DNA from 2 places in the Photobacterium satsumensis genome. Region 2 is predicted to be linked to the other one. Evidence: predicted binding sites of a transcription regulator. Region 2 holds the regulator's gene; the other holds the start of a gene.
The links. The regulator MetJ, encoded in region 2, represses methionine synthesis genes. The targets are predictions, from matches to a motif close to TTAGACNTNTANANGTCTAA.
Positions count from the first base shown of each region.

Region 1: a site for MetJ is predicted at 2,688-2,707, ahead of metH (methionine synthase). Genes of this name have one in related genera too.

Region 1 is NZ_JAKJSK010000014.1:473-6,101, reverse strand. Features, by position in the region: gene metH (methionine synthase) at 1-2,627, opposite strand, end outside; gene L4D79_RS24045 (cation:proton antiporter) at 2,831-4,114, shown strand; gene metA (homoserine O-succinyltransferase MetA) at 4,190-5,131, opposite strand; rRNA gene rrf (5S ribosomal RNA) at 5,373-5,488, opposite strand; tRNA gene L4D79_RS24030 (tRNA-Thr) at 5,497-5,572, opposite strand; rRNA gene rrf (5S ribosomal RNA) at 5,620-5,629, opposite strand, start outside.
Region 2 is NZ_JAKJSK010000011.1:54,181-59,809, reverse strand. Features, by position in the region: gene priA (primosomal protein N') at 1-775, opposite strand, end outside; gene rpmE (50S ribosomal protein L31) at 1,009-1,221, shown strand; gene L4D79_RS21510 (malic enzyme-like NAD(P)-binding protein) at 1,516-2,766, shown strand; gene metJ (met regulon transcriptional regulator MetJ) at 2,883-3,200, opposite strand; gene L4D79_RS21500 (O-succinylhomoserine (thiol)-lyase) at 3,378-4,544, shown strand; gene L4D79_RS21495 (bifunctional aspartate kinase/homoserine dehydrogenase II) at 4,545-5,629, shown strand, end outside.

The DNA.
Region 1 (5,629 bases), on a different contig from region 2:
GCCGGACGCAGCTCATCAGAGAGCAGCGAAGTACACACCCCTACAGCACGAGACGCGTTGTTCACATAAACGACTGGATGGCTGTAATTCTGTTCTATCTTCACTGCGGTATGCGCTTTGGAGGTTGTCGCCCCACCAATCAGTAAAGGTAACTCAAAGCCTTGTCGCTCCATTTCCTTGGCGACATGCACCATCTCGTCAAGCGATGGCGTGATCAGGCCCGACAGGCCTATAATATCGACATTCTCTTCCTTGGCGACCTTGAGGATTTTCTCACAAGATACCATCACACCCAGATCGATGATCTCGTAGTTATTACACTGAAGTACCACGCCTACAATGTTTTTACCGATATCGTGGACATCACCTTTTACCGTCGCGAGTAAAATTTTACCGTTAGTGCTTCCGGCCTGCTTCTCAGCGTTAATATACGGCTCAAGGTGGCCAACGGCCTGTTTCATAACACGGGCAGATTTCACTACCTGTGGCAGGAACATCTTGCCTTCACCAAACAAGTCGCCAACCACGTTCATGCCATCCATCAGCGGTCCTTCAATAACCTCCAATGGCTTGGATGCATTCACCCTGGCTTCTTCGGTATCTGCGACAATAAATTCAGTGATGCCTTTGACCAATGCATGCTCCAGCCGTTTTGCTACCGGCCAGCTGCGCCACTCAAGTAGAGAGGCATCTTCTTCCTTGCCGACACCTTTATTGGCATAGTCAGCAGCAATATCCAGCAAACGTTCCGTCGAGTCATCACGCCGGTTCAGAACTACGTCTTCTACGGCTTCACGCAGTTTTTCCGGAACGTTATCATAGACCTCAAGTTGCCCTGCGTTAACGATCCCCATATCCATGCCGTGCTTGAAGCAGTGATACAGGAAAACCGCATGGATAGCTTCACGCACATAGTTGTTGCCGCGGAATGAGAATGACACATTGGACACTCCGCCTGAGATCATCGCGTGGGGTAAATCACGTTTGATATCAGCAACCGCTTCAATGAAATCCACCGCATAGTTGTTATGCTCATCAATACCGGTAGCAACGGCAAAGATATTCGGATCAAAGATGATATCTTCCGGTGGGAAGCCAACCTCATCCACCAAGATCCGGTAGGCATTGGTACAAATTTCCAGCTTGCGCTTTCTGGTATCCGCCTGCCCGACTTCATCGAACGCCATCACGATAACCGCCGCGCCATAGCGACGGATCAGCTTGGCCTGCTCGACAAACTTCTCTTTGCCTTCCTTAAGCGAGATAGAGTTAACAATTCCTTTGCCCTGAATGCATTTCAGGCCAGCTTCGATAACCTCCCACTTGGAGGAATCGACCATGATAGGCACTTTGGATATCTCAGGCTCAGAAGCACACAGATTGAGGAAGCGAACCATGCACGCTTCAGCATCCAGCATCCCCTCATCCATGTTGATATCGATGATCTGGGCGCCATTTTCGACTTGCTGACGGGCCACATCCAGTGCCTCGTCATACAACTCTTCTTTAATCAGGCGTTTAAACCTGGCCGAACCGGTAACGTTGGTTCGTTCACCAACATTAACAAATAAGGTCTCCTTCTCGATGAGCAAGGGTTCAAGACCGGATAATCGGCAGCCAACCGGTAATTCAGGTAACGCACGAGGGCTCACCTCTGCCACAGCTTCTGCCATCTGGCGGATATGTTCCGGCGTGGTACCACAGCATCCCCCGACCAAATTCAGGAAACCGCTCTGCGCCCATTCCCTAATATGTTCGGCCATTTCTTCCGGTGACAAATCATATTCACCGAAAGCGTTCGGCAGGCCAGCATTCGGGTGTGCTGATACCGCACACTCGGAAATGCGTGACAGCTCTTCAACATACTGGCGGAGTTCATCTGGCCCTAGTGCACAGTTCAATCCAAATGAGATAGGTTTGACATGCCGTAGTGAGTGATAGAAGGCTTCCGTTGTTTGACCTGAAAGGGTTCGACCTGACGCATCCGTGATAGTGCCGGAAATCATGACCGGCAACGAGCAGCCATCTTCTTCGAAAACGGTGTCCACCGCGAATGCACAGGCTTTGGCATTGAGGGTATCGAAAATAGTTTCGATAAGGATGATATCGGCTCCGCCTTTAATCAACGCTCGTGTTGATTCGGCATAAGCCTCAACCAACTGATCAAAGGTAACATTTCGGTAACCTGGGTCATTTACATCCGGTGAGATAGAACAAGTACGGTTGGTCGGGCCAAGCACACCAGCAACGAAGCGTGGTTTATCCGGCGTCTTTGCCGTCCACTCGTCAGCAGCTTGGCGCGCAAGTTTGGCAGCCTCTAGATTGATCTCACCACTCAACGCTTCCATCTCGTAATCGGCCATTGCGATCGTCGTTGCGTTGAAGGTGTTGGTCTCTAGGATATCGGCACCGGCCTCGAGATAGGCTGCATGAATATCCTTGATCAATTGCGGTTGTGTCAGTACCAGTAAGTCGTTATTGCCCTTGAGATCCATGTGCCAATCGGCAAAACGCTCACCACGATAATCTTGCTCTTCCAGCTTATAGTCCTGGATCATGGTGCCCATGCCACCATCAATGATCAGGATCTGCTCTGCCAAGCGCTTATTTAATAAATCCTTGCCCATCAACACCGCTTTGCTTCCTTATCTAATGTTACAGCTAGTTCACATCCTACCATAGCAACAATGGAAATCTAGACGTCTAAAGGGCTTTTCATTGATTAAATTTTAACTCACTGAAAGAAATTAATGATAGCTATCGAGCAGTGATAGATTTATATTTTGACACAATTTTCAGCTTTACTTTAAATCACCATCGAGGTCACGGGATGTCAGTTTACAGCACCCTCTGTTTCCTGGCGGCAGCAGCTATGCTTATCGCCTTCATAAACAGCAAAATAGGAAAAATGCAGACCACTATCGCCATTACCGCCGGGGCGCTGATGCTATCTTTGGGCATCATTATTGCCGGGCATAACGGCTGGTTCCACCTAGAAGCCATTGCTGCAACCCAACTCGGCGAAATAAACTTTGAGAGTTTCTTGCTCAAAGGTATTTTGGGATTCTTGCTCTTTGCTGGCGGCTTGGGGATCAAACTGCCCCATCTCGAAGACCAGAAATGGGAAATTACCACACTGGCACTCGCCGCAACCTTATTCTCGACCTTTTTTATCGGTTTTGCCCTGTGGGGGATTTGCCAGGCTATCGGTATCCAGCTAGATCTGATCTACTGCTTGATCTTTGGCTCACTTATTTCGCCAACCGACCCCATTGCTGTACTCGCTATTGTAAAAAAACTCGATGCGCCAAAACGCATTTCAACCCAAATTGAGGGCGAATCTCTATTCAATGACGGCTTTGGCCTAGTCATTTTCGTTACCTTATTTACCATCGCTTTTGGTAACGAAGCCCCTACCGTACTTGGCGTCGGCCAATTATTCCTGCAGGAAGCCATTGGCGGTATCGCCTACGGCTTTGCCCTCGGTCTGATTTTCCACTACCTGATAAGCTCAACCAATGACCACTCAATGGAACTATTGCTGACCCTTGGCATACCAACGGCGGGCTATGTCTTTGCTGATGTCATCCATGTATCTGGTCCGCTCGCCATGGTGGTATCAGGTATTATGATTGGTAACTGGACCCGCTATATTGGCTTTTCCAAAGAGAGTGAAGATCATCTCGACCACTTCTGGGAGCTAGTCGATGAGTTCCTCAATGGGGTACTGTTCCTATTGATCGGTATGAGTATGCTGCAGTTCAGCTTCCACCAAGAAGACTGGGTTCTGATGGTCATTGCCGTTCCATTGGTCTTATTGAGCCGCTTCCTCAGTGTCAAGCTCTCTTATCTCGGCTTCCAGCGCTACCGCGACTATAACCCGATGTCGGTTAAAATCCTTACTTGGGGTGGCTTACGAGGCGGCCTAGCCCTTGCTATGGCGATGGCTATCCCAGCAGGGGTCATGGTTATCCCAGATAAAAATATCGATGTCCGGGAGATCATGCTGGTCATGACCTATTCGGTGGTAGTGTTCTCAATTTTGATCCAAGGCTCAACTATCACCTCCTTGATCCACAAGGCCAAGCACTGGGAAGCTGAAAATAACGCCTAATATATTCTCGGTTGGGATCGTTGCTATATAAAAAAGACCTGCAAATGCAGGTCTTTTTTTATCTCGCCAAAAGTACTATTCATCCTTGGTAAAGTTAGCTTCTGAGAACTTATCCAAGTCATAGGGTGTTTGCTGGTAAACACAGTAATTAAGCCAGTTAGAAAACAACAAGTGACCATGGCTGCGCCAGCTTCCAATAGGCGGATTTTCCGGATTATTACCCGGGTAATAATTAACAGGCATGTTTGGCTCCATTCCTTCACCAACATCCCGTATATACTCATTGTGCAAAGTATCGACATCATACTCAGGGTGACCGGTAACAAAGACGTTTCGCTTGTCTTTGGTGGCCGCGAGATATACCCCAGCCTGATCTGAGGTAGCAAGAATGTCGAGATCTGTATGTTCTGCCAGATACTCTGGCGAGAAGTCAGCATAGCGAGAGTGCGGGGCCAGGAAAGAATCATCGAAGCCTCGCAAGATAGGGTTATGACAATCATGGGTCCGGTGCCAATATACCCCTGACAACTTATCTTTTCGTGTGCGCTTAGGCAGATCGTAAAGTAGCTTCAATCCCGCCTGAGCGGCCCAACAAACAAATAAGGTTGAGGTGACATGCTCCTTGGCCCAATTCATGATGGCCTGGATCTCTTCCCAATACAGCACATCTTCAAACTGTACGAGGCCCAGTGGCGCACCAGTGACAATCAGGCCATCAAAGTTACGGTCCTTGACCATCTCGAACTGGCGATAGAAGGTATCGAGGTGTTCTGTCGGCGTATTCTTGGTCGGTCGATTATCGATCCGGAGCAACTCAACATCCACCTGTAGCGGGCTGTTAGACAGCAAACGCAGGAACTGGGTTTCCGTTTCAATTTTCTTCGGCATCAAGTTAAGCAGCAACACCTTCAAGGGACGGATTTCCTGACTTGACGCACGGGCCTCCGACATTACGAAGATATTCTCACCTCGCAAGATATCGGTAGCAGGTAATTTGTCAGGGATCTTAATCGGCATCGGAGTTTCTCCTTAAACATTTTTTCGATCTATACCATCACAGCAAGGATGTTTAGACGTCCAGATTTCTAAATAAAACTATAAGAGATCACACGCGGGTGCAAGTAAAAGAAGATTAAAAGAATGAAAGGAGGGGACTATTTGCATGAGGAAAACTCATAAAGAGCGAAGGGGAGTGGATAAGAGTTTTTGATCTGTAGAAATGAAAAAACCCAGCCGTTAGGCTGGGTTTAGAAGAAGTGTTCAGCAATGACCTACTCTCACATGGGGAGACCCCACACTACCATCGGCGCTACAACGTTTCACTACTGAGTTCGGCATGGGATCAGGTGGGACCATTGTGCTATTGTCGCTGAACAAAATCGTGGTGCTAGTACCCAGATTCGAACTGGGGACCTCACCCTTACCAAGGGTGCGCTCTACCAACTGAGCTATACCAGCACGCAATGCTGTATAAAACTCGCTTTTTGCGAATTTCAAAATTGGGAGCCTGGCGAT
Region 2 (5,629 bases):
GTGTCAGGCCGATTTCCGGCACTAGGATCAACGCTTGCTTGCCGGCAGCCAGCACGGGTTCTAGCAGGTTGAGATAAACCTCGGTCTTGCCCGAGCCGGTGACTCCTTCGAGCAGGTAGCAACCGAATTCCGGGTTGGCGTTGACACTGGCAATCGCCAGTGCCTGCTCCTCGTTGAGACGGGGCTTCTCCTCGGTAACCGCGAACTGCGATTGCCAGTGACGCAGAGCCGGTGTTTGCTCAATCGCTTCAATCCACCCCTTATTCGCAATGGTTTTCAGTATGGGCCGGCTGATCTCTTCGGCCAGTAAGGCTTCCTGACTCAATGCCCCTTGGCGTAGCATGTTCAGAACCTGTGCCTGGCGAGGAGCTCCCTTGAGAGCCGTTAATGGCTGGTTATGTCCGTCCTCGGTCAACTGCCACATCTTCAGCGTCGATGGAGCTGCTTCCCTTCCTTTGCGTAAGTAGGTCGGCATCGCATTGGCCAGCGTATCACCGAGTGGATACTGGTAATACTGACTGGCCCAGTTCAGCAACTTGAACAGGCTCGGTTCCCACAGCGGCGTCTCATCCAGTACGCTGTAGATGGGCTTGAGCTGGTTGATGGGAAAATCGGACGTATCGGCGAGTGCCATCACGATCCCAACGAGTTGCTGTCGTCCGAACGGCACTTTGACCCGCCCGCCTATGGCAGGTTGCTGGCCGGGCTTGACCAGGTAATCAAATTGCTTGTCTAAGGGGACAGGAAGGGCCACTCGGGCGATGTTGGGCGTCATATATAACCGCTAAATCCGCATGTACTAAGATAGAGAAGTGTACCCTGCCCAGCCTCGGGCGGCAAAGCGGCGAAAAAAGGCGCATATTGGTTGATCTGAACTGCTCGATTGATTACTATACGCCGCCTAATTTGGCGTATTGGCAGTTCAGCCGTTACGTATATTTTTTAACGACGTGTGGTGCCCGGCTTTGGATCGGGAGAGCGACACGGCCTTACTTTTGAGGTTATCCCATGAAACAAGGTATTCACCCAGAGTACACTGCAGTAAACGCTCGTTGTTCTTGCGGCAACACTTTCGTATTTAACTCTACTATGGGTAAAGACATCAACCTAGATGTATGCGACAAGTGTCACCCTTTCTACACTGGTAAGCAGCGTCAGGTTAGCTCTGGTGGCCGTATCGACAAATTCAACAAGCGTTTCGGTGCGCTTTCTAGCAAGTAATTGCCAGATGAATGTCGAAAAAGGGGATGCGCAAGCATCCCTTTTTTTATGCCCATTTTTTATGCCATAGTTTAGCCTGCTTTCTTCCCTATCTGCATTCCACTGCCAGCGATGTTGGCGATTCCCTCCTATAGTTATCACCGAAGACGCTATATTCCCCATACTCCTTGGGCATTCAGTCTGGGAATCATTGGATCGACCAGATGTTCGGTGCTAGGATTTTGTGCTGCCATAGAATATGATCTATGTCCAAATTACAAAATAAAGTCACCTCCAGTCAGGATTTCGAACACTATGTCTGAAGATTTTCGCCAGCAGGCCCTTGATTACCATGCTTACCCAGTACCAGGAAAAATCGCCGTTGAACTCACCAAGCCGGCTAATACCGTAGAAGATCTGGCACTTGCTTACAGCCCTGGTGTGGCTGAGCCGGTGCGTGAAATCGCGCAAAACTCAGAGAATGTCTACAAGTACACCGGTAAGGGCAATATGGTCGCGGTGATCACCAACGGTACCGCTATCCTTGGCTTGGGTAACCTGGGTCCATTGGCTTCAAAACCTGTCATGGAAGGTAAAGCACTGTTGTTCAAACGCTTTGCTGGCCTGGACTCGATTGATATCGAAGTAAAGCACCGTACTATCGATGAGTTTGTCGATACGGTGGCGAATATTGCCGATACATTTGGCGGGATCAACCTGGAAGATATCAAGGCGCCGGACTGTTTTGAAATCGAAAAGCGCCTGATCGAACGCTGTCATGTGCCGGTCTTCCATGATGATCAGCATGGTACGGCGATTGTGACTGCGGCGGGGATGCTCAATGCGCTTGAGTTGCAAGGCAAGAAAATCAACGAAGCAGTCATTGTCTGTTTGGGTGCTGGCGCTGCAGCTGTGGCGTGTATGGAGCTACTGATCAAGTGTGGTGCCCAGCGTGAGAAAATCTACATGCTTGACCGCAAAGGTGTGATCCACACCCGTCGTGACGATATCAATGAATATAAGCAGCTGTTTGCCAACAACACCGACAAGCGTACGCTGGAAGATGTGATTGAAGGTGCGGATATCTTTGTCGGCGTATCGGGCCCCGATCTGCTGGCGCCGGAATCACTGAAACTGATGGCTGACAAGCCTGTGGTATTTGCGTGTTCTAATCCGGATCCTGAAATCAAGCCTGAGTTGGCTCATGCCGTTCGTGATGATTTGATCATGGGTACTGGCCGCTCGGACTACCCGAACCAGGTGAACAATGTTATCTGTTTCCCGTTCATCTTCCGTGGTGCGCTGGATGTTCGCGCGAGCGAAATCAATGACGAGATGAAGCTGGCTGCCGTTGACGCTATTCGCTCACTGGCAAAAGAGCCGGTACCAGCCGAAGTGGTTGCGGCAGCAGGTGCCGACAAGCTTGAGTTCGGTACAGAGTACATTATTCCTAAACCGATGGATCCACGCCTGTTGCCACGTGTTGCCAAGGCGGTTGCGCAAGCTGCGGTAGACTCGGGCGTTGCGCGAATCGATATGCCTGTTGGTTATATGGAAGAGAAGTAATTGCTTCGCACCACGTAGTGCAAAAAAACCAGCCGTATGGCTGGTTTTTTTTCGTCATAATTTGTCGGTATTATTGACCAAGTCGTCTTGTTGACCTAAGTGGTATTGGCTTGGGGCTACTCGTTAATGTCTTCGTATGTGATCCCCATTTCTTCCATTAGGGCCTTGGCTTCGGCTGGAAGATCGTCCGGACGGTCCTTACGGATATCGTCGTCGGTCGGCAGTGGCTGACCGGTATAGGCATGCAGGAAGGCCTCGCACAGTAGTTCACTGTTGGTAGCGTGGCGCAAGTTGTTGACCTGGCGACGAGTACGTTCATCTGTCAGGATTTTCAGAACCTTTAATGGAATCGAAACTGTAATTTTTTTGACTTGCTCGTTTTTCTTACCGTGTTCCGCGTAAGGGCTGATGTATTCGCCATTCCACTCTGCCATTTTTTACCTTCTCAGCGATATAAAAGTGAAGAAATATAGTATGCCTGAATTTTAGCGGGATTTACTGCCATAAGCAAAGACATATAGACGTCTAGAAGTGTTGACGTCCTCTTCGTTTGTGGTTATGTTGTTGCATAAAAGTTATTCAGCAGGGCCGCCCTGACAAGGAAAGTAATTATGAGTGACAAGAAGCTAGCCACCGTCGCTGTTCGCACCGGCATCGAATCCGATACCCAGTACAATGCTGTGGTTCCCCCTCTCTATTTAACCTCAACCTATAGCTTCTCGCAATTAGGAGAGGTGCCGCAATATGATTACTCCCGTTCTGGCAACCCAACCCGCAACACGTTGGCCGATGCGCTGGCTGAGCTCGAGGGGGGCGCGGGCGCGGTCGTGACCAACTGCGGTACGGCGGCAATCAACTTGCTTGCTTCAGCATTGATTGGTCCTGAAGATTTGATTATTGCCCCGCACGACTGCTATGGCGGTACTTACCGACTGTTCAACACCCGCGCAGCAAAGGGCGACTTCAAGGTCCGTTTTATTGATCAGACCGATCCGACTGCAGTGGCCGAAGCATTGACATTGCAGCCCAAGTTGATCTGGGTCGAAACACCATCCAACCCGCTGCTGCGTGTGGTTGATGTGGCAGAACTCTGTGTAGCAGCCAAGCAGGCCGGATCGCTGGTGGCTGTCGACAATACTTTCCTGTCTCCGATCCTCCAGCAGCCTATCGCGCTGGGCGCCGATTTTGTTGTTCACTCCACCACCAAATACATTAATGGTCATTCGGATGTGGTCGGTGGCGTGCTGATCTCCAAGTTAGAAGCGCACGCAGAAGAGATTGCCTGGTGGGCAAACTGTATCGGTGCGACCGGGGCGCCATTCGATGCCTATATGACATTGCGGGGGCTGCGGACCCTGGCACCAAGAATGCGGATGCATGAAGAAAATAGCCGCCAGATCTTGGCCTACCTGCAGCAACAGCCACTGGTTGGCAACATTTACCACCCGAGCCAGCCTGAGCATCCGGGCCATGCCATTGCTCTCAAGCAGCAAAAGGGCTTCGGGGCGATGCTGAGCTTTGAAATGGCTGGCGGTATGGCGCAGCTGGAAGTGTTTGTAAAAGAGCTAAACTGTTTCTCATTGGCGGAATCATTAGGCGGGACCGAGAGCTTGATTTGTCACCCTGCCAGCATGACACACCGTGCGATGTCGGATGAAGCCCAGGCCGAAGCGGGTTTGAAGCCGTCGCTGTTAAGGCTGTCGGTAGGCCTTGAGGATCCTGAAGATTTGATTGCTGATCTTGAGCAGGCTTTCAATAAAGCCTCGGAGGTGGCCTAAATGAGCGTTTCTTTTGCACGTCAACTGCATAAGTTCGGGGGCAGTAGCTTGGCTGATCCCGAGTGCTATCTACGGGTGGCTGACATTTTGCGGGAATACTCGAGCGATAACGATTTAGTGGTGGTGTCGGCGGCTGGCAAGACGACTAACGGTTTGATTGAGTGGCTTGAACTGTTGGATAAAGATGGCCGTCAGGCCCATGAAGCTCTGCAGTCCTTACGTAGCTTCCAGCAGACACTGATTGAGTCGTTGCTAGACGGTGAGACGGCCGATGAACTGCTGACCCAGCTGCACCTAGAGCTGGGCGAGTTATCAAGCCTGGCGGAAAAGCCCCGGGATGAAGCCGAGCAAGCTAAGGTGCTGGGGCACGGCGAGTTGTGGTCAGCCCGTTTGTTGGCTGCTTTGCTGAGCAAACAGCAATTGCCTGCGGTGAGCTTGGACTCTCGTTGCTTCCTGCGTGCTGAGTGTTCGGCACAGCCGGAAGTTGACCGTGCACAGTCACGACCGCTGCTCAAGGCGCAGCTGGCACAATATAGCCAGCAGCGGGTGGTGATCACCGGCTTCATGGCCCAGAGCGGTACTGGCGAGACTGTACTGCTCGGTCGAAATGGCTCTGATTATTCGGCAACGGTGATTGGGGCGCTGGCCGATGTTGATCGGGTCACTATCTGGAGTGATGTTGCGGGTGTTTACAGTGCGGATCCGCGTAAGGTGGCCGATGCCTGCCTGCTGCCACTGTTACGTCTTGATGAGGCCAGTGAACTGGCCCGTTTGGCGGCACCGGTATTGCATAGCCGTACCTTGCAGCCGGTTGCCCAAAGTGCAATAGACCTGACCCTGCGCTGCAGTCATCAGCCGGAGCAGGGCTCGACCCGGGTTGAGCGAGTACTGGCCTCAGGGCGCGGCGCTAAGATCATTACTTCGCTCGATGAGGTGTGCCTGATTGAGCTGTCGGTGACCCGGGCTCATGATTTTGCGCCTATCGCTACTGATATCGAGCGTTTCCTGCAGCGTACTCAATTGCAGCCGCTTGCCAGCTGTTTTGAACCGGATAAAGGTCGGGTGCAGCTGGCTTATACCGCCGA